One region of the Oceanibaculum sp. genome, then DNA from elsewhere that is predicted to be linked to it. Evidence: predicted binding sites of a transcription regulator. Region 1 holds the regulator's gene; the other holds the start of a gene.

Region 1 (5,673 bases):
CAGCGCGCGCTGGGCAACATGCGCGCCGGCTTCCAGGACAAGCGCCGTGCGGCCATCGACAGGTTGCCGGAGTTCGAGGCGCTGCGCGACCAGGGCCGCGACATCAAGAACCATACGCTGGCCCATCTCGATTATTACCTGGAGCGCTTTGAGCGCCGGGTGACCGAGAATGGCGGCCATGTGCACTGGGCACGCACGCCGCAGGAAGCGCGCGAAAAAATCCTGGAAATCTGCCGCTCGGTGGAGGCGAAGACCGTCACCAAGGGCAAGTCGATGATCGCCGAGGAGATCGCGCTGAACGATTTCCTGGAAGAAAGCGGGATCGAGCCGATCGAGACCGATCTGGGCGAATATATCATCCAGATTCGCAAGGAACCGCCCAGCCACATCATCGCGCCGGCGGTGCATCTGAACCAGTCGGATGTCGAGGAAAGCTTCCGCAAGATCCACACCGACCTGCCAGCCGACCGGCCGCTGTCGGAGCCGCGCCAGCTGCTCGACGAGGCACGCGCGAAACTACGGAACAGGTTCATCAAGGCCGATGTCGGTATTACCGGGGCCAACTTCCTGATCGCCGAGACCGGCTCGACCGTCATAGTGACCAACGAGGGCAATGGCGACCTGACCCAGACCCTCCCCCGAATCCATATCGTGCTGGCCAGCCTGGAAAAGACTGTGCCGACGCTGGAGGATGCGGCCACGATCATGCGCCTGCTGGCCCGCTCGGCCACCGGGCAGGAAATGTCGGTCTATACTACCTTCTCCACCGGGCCGCGGCGGCCGGAGGATCTGGACGGGCCGGAACAGTTCCATGTCGTGCTGCTGGATAATGGCCGCAGCGCCATGCTGGGCACCGAATTCCAGGAAATGCTGCGCTGTATCCGCTGCTCGGCCTGCATGAATCACTGCCCGGTTTACAGCGCGGTTGGCGGCCATGCCTATGGCTGGGTCTATCCCGGGCCGATGGGCGCGGTGCTGACCCCGACCCTGGTCGGTGTCGAGGAGGCCGGGCACCTGCCGAACGCCTCCACCTTCTGCGGGCGCTGCGAGAGCGTATGCCCGATGCGTATTCCGCTGCCGAAGATGATGCGGCATTGGCGCAAGCGGGAATATGAACGCAAGCTGTCACCGGCCCCCTACCGCTCGGGCCTCGCCCTCTGGGCGTTCTTCGCCAAGCGGCCGGCGCTCTATCAGCGCCTGACCGGCATTGCCATGAAGCTGCTTGGCCGGTTCGGCCGGGATAAGGGGCGGTTCCGGTCGCTGCCGCTGGCCGGGGGCTGGACTTCGGTGCGCGACATGCCCGCCCCGCAGGGTCGCACCTTCCAGGAGCTTTACCGCGAAAAGAAGGGGGCCGCCTGATGCCCGACATGTCCCCGCGCGATCAGATCCTGGCCGGCATCCGCCGGTCGCTTGGCCGCAGTGCGCTGGACGGCGAGCCGGCGGCGCAGCTGGAACAGCGGATCGCGGAGCACAGGCCGAACCTGATCCCGCAGCGGGCGCAGCTGCCGCACGACCAGCAGGTCACCCTGTTCGTCGAGATGGCTGAAGGCGTGCAGGCCACCATCAGCCAGGTCGCGGATGCCGCAGAGGTCCCTGACGCCATCGCCGAGTATCTGGCGCAGCATAATCTGCCGGCCGAATTGCGCGTGGCGCCGGATGCCTGGCTGTCCGGCCTTCCCTGGGACAAGCGCCCGACCCTGACCATCAATACCGGCAAGGCCGAGGAGCCGGATACGGCCAGCGTGACCCCGGCCTTTGCCGGCATTGCCGAGACCGGCACGCTGATGCTGACCTCCGGCCCGCACAGCCCGACCACACTGAACCTGCTGCCCGAGACCCATATCGTGGTGCTGAAGAAGAGCCAGATCGTCGGTTCCTACGAGGATGGCTGGGCGCGGCTGCGCGATGCGCAGGCGAAGGATTCCATGCCGCGCACGGTGAATTTCATCACCGGCCCGTCGCGCACCGGCGATATCGAGCAGAAGATCCTGATGGGCGCCCACGGACCGCGCCGGCTGCACATTGTCCTGATCGACGGCTAGGCATGGCCCGGCGGCGCGCCAGCAAGGACGAGGCTGAGCTTTTCCGCCAGGTCGTGAAGGACGCCAAGCCGCTGCCGCAGGATAAGCGCCTGCGGCTGGGCATGCTGGATGAGCTGCCGCCGGAACCGGTTCCCGCCGTGCCCGAGGCCGAAGGCATGGCGCCGGCCAGCCGCAAGCGCGGTCGGGTGTCAAAGGATGAGCCACTTCCTCAGCCGGTCGCACCGCCGGTCAAGGCGCCGGTCGTTCTGCCGACCCTGAAGCATGACAGCGCGCCGGGGCTCGACAAGCGCAGCCAGATGCGCCTGAAGCGCGGCCAGGTCGCCATTGAGGCGCGCATCGATCTGCATGGCATGACGCAGGATGCCGCCCATGTGGCGCTGAACGGATTCATCGCCCGGTCGCAGGCGCGCGGGCTGCGCTGCGTGCTGGTGATCACCGGCAAGGGGACGCGGCGTGACGAATTCGGCCGTTACGAAGCCGGTGTGCTGAAGCGCGAGGTGCCGCGCTGGCTGAATGAGGGCGGCAACCGCGAGAAGGTGCTGGCCTTCGTCCATGCGCAGCCGAAGGATGGCGGGGGCGGCGCGCTCTATGTCCTGCTGCGACGGGTGCGGGAGGAGGCATGACGCCGTTCGGGGAAAGGCTGCGGGCGCTGCGCGCCGCGCGTGGCGTTACACTGAAGGAGATGGCGGCGGCGCTGCAGGTCTCCTCGGCCTATCTCTCGGCGCTGGAGCATGGCCATCGCGGCCGGCCCACCGACGGGCTGATCCATCAGATCTGCGGTTATTTTGGGCTCATCTGGGACGATGCGGAAGCGCTGAATCGGCTGGCGGAGATATCCCATCCGCGCGTCACCATCGACACGGCCGGCCTGTCGCCAAGCGCCACCAGGCTGGCGCACCAGCTGGCGCGGAAGATCGGGATCCTGGACGAGGAGAGGCTCGCGGCGCTCTTGAGCCAGCTCGAAGACTCGCCGAAAAAGCCGGAATGACAGGGCGATAAACGGCAATAAAATAATATTTTACATTAATTTCTTATATAGAGTCGACGCACTGATGGGGTGTCAGGCGAATTGCGGCGCGACGGCATCCAGCGCATAGCCGGCCGACCGGACGGTGCGGATCGGATCACCCTCGGCATCCTCGTTCAGTGCCTTGCGCAGGCGGCGGATATGCACATCCACGGTGCGCGGCTCGACATAGACATCCGCTCCCCAGACCGAATCCAGCAGCTGCTCGCGGGAGAAGACGCGGCCCTGATGCTCCAGGAAATGGCGCAGCAGGCGGAATTCGGTCGGCCCCAGATGCACATCGCGGTCGCCGCGCTTCACCTTGTGGGCGGCAACGTCCATGACGATGTCGCCGCAGCGCAGCGTCTCGGCATCGGCGGCAGGCCGGGCGCGGCGCATGACGGCGCGGACGCGGGCCAGCAGTTCGCTGGGGCTGAAGGGCTTGGTGACGTAATCGTCGGCGCCGGCATTCAGGCCTCGTACTCGGTCGCCTTCCTCGCCGCGGGCCGTCAGCATGATGATCGGGATGCTGCGGGTCTGCGGGGTGCGGCGCAGCCGGCGGCAGACCTCGATGCCGGACAGCAGCGGCAGCATCCAGTCCAGCAGGATCAGGTCGGGCCGGCGCTCGGTGGCCAGCAGCAGCCCTTCCTCGCCGTCGCGCGCTTCGAGGACCTGGAAGCCCTCGCGCTCCAAATTGTAGCTGAGTAGCGTGACGATCGCGGCTTCGTCTTCGACAATCAGGATCAGCGGCTTCATCGTGTGGTCCAATCTCGGCAGGCCTCAAGGGAAAAAGGCCAGTGGAAATGTTTCAAACCGTAGGTCAGTTCTCCGGCTCGACGACGGTGAACGCGCTGGTGTCGCCCTTCGGCCGCTCGGCGGTCAGCGGCCGGCCGGTTACCTGGTAGTACAGCGTCTCGGCGATATTGGTGGCGTGGTCACCGATGCGCTCAATGTTCTTCGCCATGAACAGAAGATGCGTGCAGGGCGTGATGTTGCGCGGGTCTTCCATCATGTAGGTCAGCAGCTCGCGGAACAGGCTGGTGTACATCTCGTCCACCTCCTCGTCCCGGCGCCAGACCAGCAGGGCCTTTTCGGCATCCTGTTCGACATAGGCGTCCAGCACTTCCTTCAGGATCTGCTGCACCATCCGGCCCATGCGCGGAATACCTGTCGCGGGCCGTGCCGGCGGCACCTGGTTCAGGGCGACTGCCCGCTTGGAAATGTTCGCGGCGTAGTCGCCAATGCGCTCCAGATCGGCGGAAATCTTCAGCGCGCCAACAACGCGGCGCAGATCCTCGGCCAGCGGCTGGCGCAGTGCCAGCATGCGAACCGTCAGATCGTTCACATCATGCTCCAGGCTGTCGATCTTCAGATCGCCCTGGATCACCCGCTCGGCGATGGTGCTGTCGCGCTTCGCCAGGGACTGGATGCAGTCCTGCACCTGCGTCTCCACCAGCCCGCCCATCTGCGAGATGAGATTCATCAGCCGCTTCAATTCCTCGTCGAAGGATTTCACGGTATGGGTGGGCATGAGACTTCCTTTCCAAGGGCATGATCGATGGCGGACCGTGCGCCTGCGCTATCAATAACGGGCTTGCACGGCATAAATACTACGTTTCGATGACGCTTTTATTACATCGACATCGAATCGGGGGTTTTCGCGGCGGCCGTTCAGCCCGCGGATGCGGCGACCGGCAGATAGACGGTGAAGGCGCTGCCCTTGCCGACCTGGCTGTCGACGGAAAGCGCCCCCCGGTGGCGGCTGACGATGTGCTTCACGATGGCAAGGCCAAGACCGGTGCCGCCAAGATCGCGGCTGCGCGCCTTGTCGACCCGGTAGAACCGTTCGGTCAGGCGCGGAATATGCTCGCGCGGGATGCCCTCGCCCTGGTCCTGAACACGGATCAGGACCGCGCCATGCGGTGCCTTGGGGAAGGCTGCCGGTACGCTGTCGGCGCGCCGGGCCGTCACCCGGATCGGGGTGCCGGGTCGGCCATATTTGGTCGCATTGTCGATCAGGTTCTGCGCCACCTGCGCCAGCTCGTCCTCGTCGCCGGTGACCGGCGGCAGCCCGTCCTCGATATCGAGCTGGATGTCCATGTCCTTGGTCGCCGCCTGCATGTCCAGCGTCGCCTTCACGCTGGACAGAATGCGCGACAGGTCGGCCAGCCCGCGCGGCGGCGTATGCTCGTTCAGCTCGATCCGCGAGAGCGACAGCAAGTCGTTCACCAGCCGCGACATGCGCAGGCTCTGCTCATGCATGATTTCCAGGAACCGCTCATGCGCTTCCGGATCGTCCTTGGCCGGGCCGCGCAGCGTCTCGATGAAGCCGACCAGCGTGGAGAGCGGCGTGCGCAGCTCATGGCTCGCATTGGCAACGAAATCGGCGCGCATCTGCTCCGTGCGCTTCATCGCCGTCAGCTCGTGCATCAGGATCAGCGCCCGGCTGTCATCCGGCCCCGGTTCGCGCAATGGTTCGACACTGACGGCGAAACTGCGCTCGATGGGGACCAGCATGGTCATCTCGACAGTGCGGCCCTGCCCCTGTTCAAGGGCTGTCTCCACCGCCTTCAGCACCTCCGGATGGCGCAGATTGCTGGCTACCGCCCTGCCCGCCAGCGCCTC
Region 2 (5,673 bases), on a different contig from region 1:
GACATCCAGTTCCTGCAGAACCATGTCGTGTTCCATTCCCGCACCGGCTTCACCGACTGGGACGAGGCGGAGAAGAAGCGCCATCTGATGCGGCTGTGGCTGTCGCTGCCCGATGGCCGGCTGCTGCCGGATTCCTATGCCGAGAAATGGATCAATATCGAGCGCGGCACACGGCGCGGCGGCGTGCCGACGATGACGCCGCCGGTCATTCCGCTCGATCCGATGGCGCGTGCTTATGGATAAAGCGGGCGCTCAGCCCGCCTTGCGCCAGGCCACGGTCATGATGCCGGCGCCGATCAGCAGCGAGCCGCCGACCCGGTTCACGCCGCGCTGCACCGCCGGCTTGCGGATGGTGCGCCGGGCGGCCTGCGCCAGCAGCGCATAGGCCAGCGCGTTCAGCGTCGCCAGGGTCAGGAAGGTCACCCCGAACACCATCATCTGCGGCACCACCGGCAGGCTGGCGACCAGGAACTGCGGCAGGAAGGCGACAAAGAACACGATGCTCTTCGGGTTCAGCGCGGTTACCGCATAGGTGTGCGCGAAGATGCGCCAGGGCTTCACGCCGGCGCCGATCTCCACTGGCCCGCCGGCGGAGACGGGGGCGCGCCACAGCTTCACACCGAGATAGATCAGGTAGGCCGCGCCCACCCATTTCAGCACGGTGAACAGCGCCGCCGATGTCGCCAGCAGCACGCCCAGCCCCAGCATCGAGGCAGTCATCGCGGTGAAGTCGCCCAGCGCCACGCCGGCCACCGTCGCCCCGGTCGCCTGCCGTCCATGGCCCAGCGCATAGGAGATCACCAGCAGAATGGTCGGGCCGGGAATCGCCAGCAGCACGGCGGCGGCGGCAACGAAGGCCAGCCAGTGTTCGACGGAGAAGAGTGCGAGGTCCATGGAAAATCTCCTGCCTGTAAAGGGGAGACTAATCCATGGCCGGCGGGGCCGCGCAACCTCTATCCGCTACTCCGCGACGGCGGCCAGGCGCGGCGCTTTCTCCCCGCCATAGGCATGGGTCAGCACGCGCAGATAGGCGGTGTAGAGATGTTCCAGCCGGTCGAAGGAGCCGGCATCGGAGGTGATGGAGCCGGCGCTGTCGATGATGGCCACGATCTGCACCACGATGTCGCGGGCCGGTGCGTCGGCTGCGATCTCGCCCCTGGCGATGGCCTGGGCGAGGGCGTCGTTCACATAGGCCTCGGCGGTTTCCGAAAAGCCGCGCAGCGTGTCCTTGGATTTCCGGCTCAGTACGTCGGATTCGAGGCGCATGCGCGAGATGATGCTCCACGGCCGTCCGTCCTTGCCCGCCGGGTTGAAGCGGCGGTAACGCTGCCGGTTGAACTCCATCATCCGCCGCACGCGCTCGACATAGGCCAGGTTCTCGGCGGTCCAGATCGCCTTCAGCTCCACCGCCGTACCCTCGACATAGTCCTGGATCACTTCCTCGATCAGGTTCTTCTTGGTGCCGAAATGGTAGTGGATATTGGCGCGCGTCGTGCCCAGCCGGTCCGCGATATCCTTGAAGCGCAGGCCGCGGTAGCCATGGGTGATCAGCAGCTCCGTGGCGACTTCCTTGATGCGATCGCGCATGCGCGGTTCCGTTCCGTGCTGTTCAGGCAAATATCTCAGTGGCCGGCAGCCTAGCAGATTTTCATATCTGATTCAGCCGGCCCGGTAGCGCCGCCAGCCCTCGGCGCGCAACTCGCAGGCCGGGCAGCTGCCGCAGCCATGACCCCAGTCATGGACCTTTGTGCGGTCGCCCAGATAGCAGCTGTGGGTGAGGTCGCGCGTGATTTCCACCAGCGGCGCGCCGCCCAGCCGCTCGGTCAGCCGCCAGGTCTCTGCCTTGTCGATCCACATCAGCGGCGTATGGATGACCAGCCGCGTGTCCATGCCCAGCGTCAGCGCGACCTGCAGCGCCTTCAGCGTGTCGTCACGGCAGTCCGGATAGCCGGAATAGTCGGTCTCGCACATGCCGCCGACCAGATGCTTCATGCCGCGCCGGTAGGCGATGGCGGCGGCGAAGGTGAAGAACAGCAGGTTGCGGCCGGGCACGAAGGTATTGGGCAGGCCATTCTCCTGGAAGGCGATCTCTCCCTCGCCGGTCAGCGCGGTGTCGCTGATGCCCTTCAGCACGTCCAGCGGCAGCAGATGATCCTCGCCGAGCTTTGTGGCCCAGGTCGGGAAAGTGGCGGCGATGGCGTCGCGCACGGTCTGGCGGCACTCCAGCTCCACCCGGTGGCGCTGGCCGTAATCGAAGCCCACGGTCTCGACCCGCTCGAACCGGTCCAGCGCCCAGGCCAGGCAGGCGGTCGAATCCTGCCCGCCGGAGAACAGCACGAGGGCGGCGTTGTCCTTCATGCAGCAGGACCGAAATAGCGGCAGGTTTCGCCGCTGCTGTCGCGCAGCACGGTCACGCAGGCGAGGCCCGGTACCTGGCCGTCGAGCCGCCGCCAGATCCAGGCGCTGAGATTCTCCATCGTGGCCGGGCCCAGCCCCTCCACCTCGTCGAGGAAATGATGGTCGAGCGCCTGCCGTGCATCCTCCATCAGGCGCGACAGCATGCCCAGATCGACGATCATGCCGGTTTCCGGATCGGGCGTGCCGCGCACCGTCACCTGGGCGCGGTAGGAATGGCCGTGGATGCGCCGGCTGGACTCGGCCTCGATGGTGCGGTTCAGCGTGTGCGCCGCATCGAACCTGAATTCCTTGCTCAACTCGAACATCACGGGATACCGATCATCTTGTGGGTCTGCACGCTCAGCCGCCAGTCCGGGTGGTCGAGGCAATAGGCCACCGCCGCCGCCGTATTCTCCGCCCGCGCCGGCCCGTCCATCGGCTGCAGCCAGAAATGCCGAAAGGACAGGGTGGTCATGCCCTCCGGGCCAAGCCCAGGCTGCGGATAGACCAGCTTCAGCTCGTCGCCCTGACGCAGCACCCAGTCGGCGCCTTCCTTCGGGCTGACGCAGACCCAGTCGATGCCGGGCGGCGGTTCCAGCGTGCCGTTGGTCTCGATGGCGATCTCGAAACCGCGCGCATGAACCGCATCCACCAGCGCTTTGTCAAGCTGCAGCAGCGGCTCGCCGCCGGTGAACACGACATGGCGGCGCGCTGTCTCAGTGCCCCAGCAGGCGGCGATGGCATCGGCCAGGGCATCGGCATCGCGGAATTTGCCGCCGCCTTCGCCATCGGTGCCGACGAAATCGGTGTCGCAGAACCGGCACACCGCGCCGGCGCGGTCTTCCTCGCGCCCAGTCCACAGATTGCAGCCGGCAAAGCGGCAGAACACGGCGGCGCGGCCGGCCTGTGCGCCTTCGCCCTGGAGGGTCTTGAACAGCTCTTTCACCGAATAGGTCATGGGGCCACTTTCTGCCGTGTGGCGGCGTTTCCGGCAAGGATAGATGATTCTGCCAATTCGTCGGGAGAGAGTCCGCGCAATGTCATCGTCGTGTCACAAAACCGCAACGCAAATAGGCTAAGACACGGGGGCGACCAGAACGGTTTCGGGCTTGGGTTTTGGCGCGCAGGGGGTCAATGCGGCGCCCTACGTTTTTGCCCGAAGCCGCGATGCCACTCAGGAAGATGGAGCCTATAACATGAAGAAGTTTTCTGCCGCGCTGGCCGTTGCCGCCGGCCTGCTGGTTTCGACCAGCGCCATTGCGCAGGGGGTCGATCCGAACCTGCCGTCCTACAAGCCGACCAGCGGCGTTTCGGGCAGCCTGAAGTCGATCGGTTCCGACACGCTGAACAACCTGATGACGCTGTGGGCCGAAGGCTTCCTGGCGCAGTACCCGAACGTGAAGATCGAGATCGAGGGCAAGGGCTCCTCGACCGCGCCGCCCGCGCTGATCGCCGGCACCGCGCAGTTCGGCCCGATGTCGCGCCCGATGAAGTCGAAGGAAATCGACGACTTCGAGAAGAAGTACGGCTACAAGCCGACCCCGATCCGCTCGGCGGTCGATGCGCTGGCCGTCTATGCGCACAAGGACAATCCGGTCAACTGCCTGTCCATGCAGCAGATCGATGCGATCTTCTCCAAGACCCGCAAGGGCGGCGAGAGCGCCGACATCACCACCTGGGGCCAGGTTGGCGCCACCGGTGAGTGGGCCAGCATGCCGATCTCGCTCTATGGCCGTAACTCGGCTTCGGGCACCTATGGCTACTTCAAGGAAGTCGCGCTGTTCGACGGCGACTACAAGGACAGCGTGAAGGAGCAGCCGGGTTCCTCCACCGTGGTGCAGGGCGTTGCCTCCGACAAGGGCGGCATCGGCTACTCCGGCGTCGGCTACAAGACCGCAGACGTGAAGTTCATCGAGATCAAGGGTGCCGACGGCAAGTGCTACGGCCCGACCGCCGAGAACGCCTATTCGGGTAACTTCCCGATCGCGCGTTTCCTCTACATCTACGTGAACAAGAACCCGAACCAGGCGCTTGACCCGGTCCGTGGCGAGTTCATCCGCTACATCTACTCCAAGCAGGGTCAGGAAGCGGTCGTGAAGGACGGCTTCTTCCCGGTCAACCAGGGCCTCGCCGCCGAGGACCTGAAGAGCTTCGGCCTGATGTAATCGGCTGCGGTGCGGGCGGCGTTCGGCGCCGCCCGCATCTCTTTTGCTTGATCCTGTATTCTTTTATCCCTTTCTTCCTACGCTCCGGCGTCGCGCTGCTCTGGCGGGCGTCGTTCTGAAATCGGGCTGAGGGTTATCATGGCCAGCGACGCCAACGACGCTTCCACCGGAACCGGCAAGACTGCCATCGGCACGGTCCGGCGCCGCAAGGCGACCAGCGCTTCCGTCCTCATCACCGACAAGATCGCCGATTGGGGCATCACCATCGGCGGCCTGATGGTGATTGTTGCCGTGTTCGGCATCATGGTGTTCCTGGCCCAGGTGGTGGTGCCGCTGTTCCTTGGCGGCGATGTGCGCGACACGCGTACCTACCAGATTACGCCGGCAAAGCCTGTCGCCTGGATCAGCACCGACGAGTACCAGACCATCGGCATCCGGATCGCCGATGACGGGCGGATTTCCAGCTTTCATCTTGATACCGGCACGCCGCTGGACAGTGTCGATCTGGATTTCGGCGGTCGGCAGATCACCGCCATGGGCTCCACCTCCGACGGTTACAACCTGGCCTTCGGTTTCGAGGATGGCACGGTCCAGTTCGGTGTGATCCAGCCGAAGATCGAGATCCTTCCGGGCGATGCGCTGCCGACCGCGGCGAACAAGCTGAACGACCGCGACCTGACGGACGGCACTGCCGTCTATTCCCGCATTCCGGGCAACCAGCTCCGCCGCGTCTCGCTGCAAACGACGCTGGACGAACCGCAGGCGATTTCGGAGGCCGGGCGCCCGATCCGCGCCATCGATTATCGCATCGGCGGCACGGCGGAGCGCCCGACCCGGTCCTTCGTGACCGTGGATAGCGATGGCGTGGCGCGCGTCAGCCGCACGGAAACCACGGTGAACCTGCTCACCCGGCAGGCCAGGACGCGTGTCCTGACCTCTACCCTGCCGGACCTGCCGGGCGGCATCCGGGTGACCGAGCTGCTGATGACCAGCCGTGCCGACCAGGTTTATGTCGCCGATGAGAACGGCAATATCTACCGCTACGATACGCGCGATTTCGCCGCGCCGGTTCTGGCCGAAACGATGAAGGCGTTTCCGGGCGCCGAGCGCC

The links. Region 1 encodes PhoB, which activates phosphate uptake and scavenging genes when phosphate is short. Its sites were predicted from a motif close to TNTCATAAAACTGTCA; they were not measured.
Region 2: the regulator PhoB is predicted to act here: its motif matches at 3,447-3,462, upstream of MK313_RS09200 (PstS family phosphate ABC transporter substrate-binding protein).

Annotation. Positions count from the first base shown of each region.
Region 1 covers NZ_JAKUSO010000004.1:21,778-27,450, forward strand. Annotated here, with positions in the region: gene MK313_RS02570 (LutB/LldF family L-lactate oxidation iron-sulfur protein) at 1-1,359, shown strand, start outside; gene MK313_RS02575 (LutC/YkgG family protein) at 1,359-2,042, shown strand; gene MK313_RS02580 (Smr/MutS family protein) at 2,045-2,665, shown strand; gene MK313_RS02585 (helix-turn-helix domain-containing protein) at 2,662-3,030, shown strand; gene phoB (phosphate regulon transcriptional regulator PhoB) at 3,103-3,804, opposite strand; gene phoU (phosphate signaling complex protein PhoU) at 3,869-4,579, opposite strand; gene MK313_RS02600 (ATP-binding protein) at 4,720-5,673, opposite strand, start outside.
Region 2 covers NZ_JAKUSO010000023.1:40,446-46,118, forward strand. Annotated here, with positions in the region: gene MK313_RS09170 (TauD/TfdA family dioxygenase) at 1-243, shown strand, start outside; gene MK313_RS09175 (LysE family translocator) at 253-894, opposite strand; gene MK313_RS09180 (TetR/AcrR family transcriptional regulator) at 961-1,587, opposite strand; gene queC (7-cyano-7-deazaguanine synthase QueC) at 1,660-2,358, opposite strand; gene MK313_RS09190 (6-pyruvoyl trahydropterin synthase family protein) at 2,355-2,723, opposite strand; gene queE (7-carboxy-7-deazaguanine synthase) at 2,723-3,355, opposite strand; gene MK313_RS09200 (PstS family phosphate ABC transporter substrate-binding protein) at 3,594-4,562, shown strand; gene MK313_RS09205 (ABC transporter permease subunit) at 4,701-5,673, shown strand, end outside.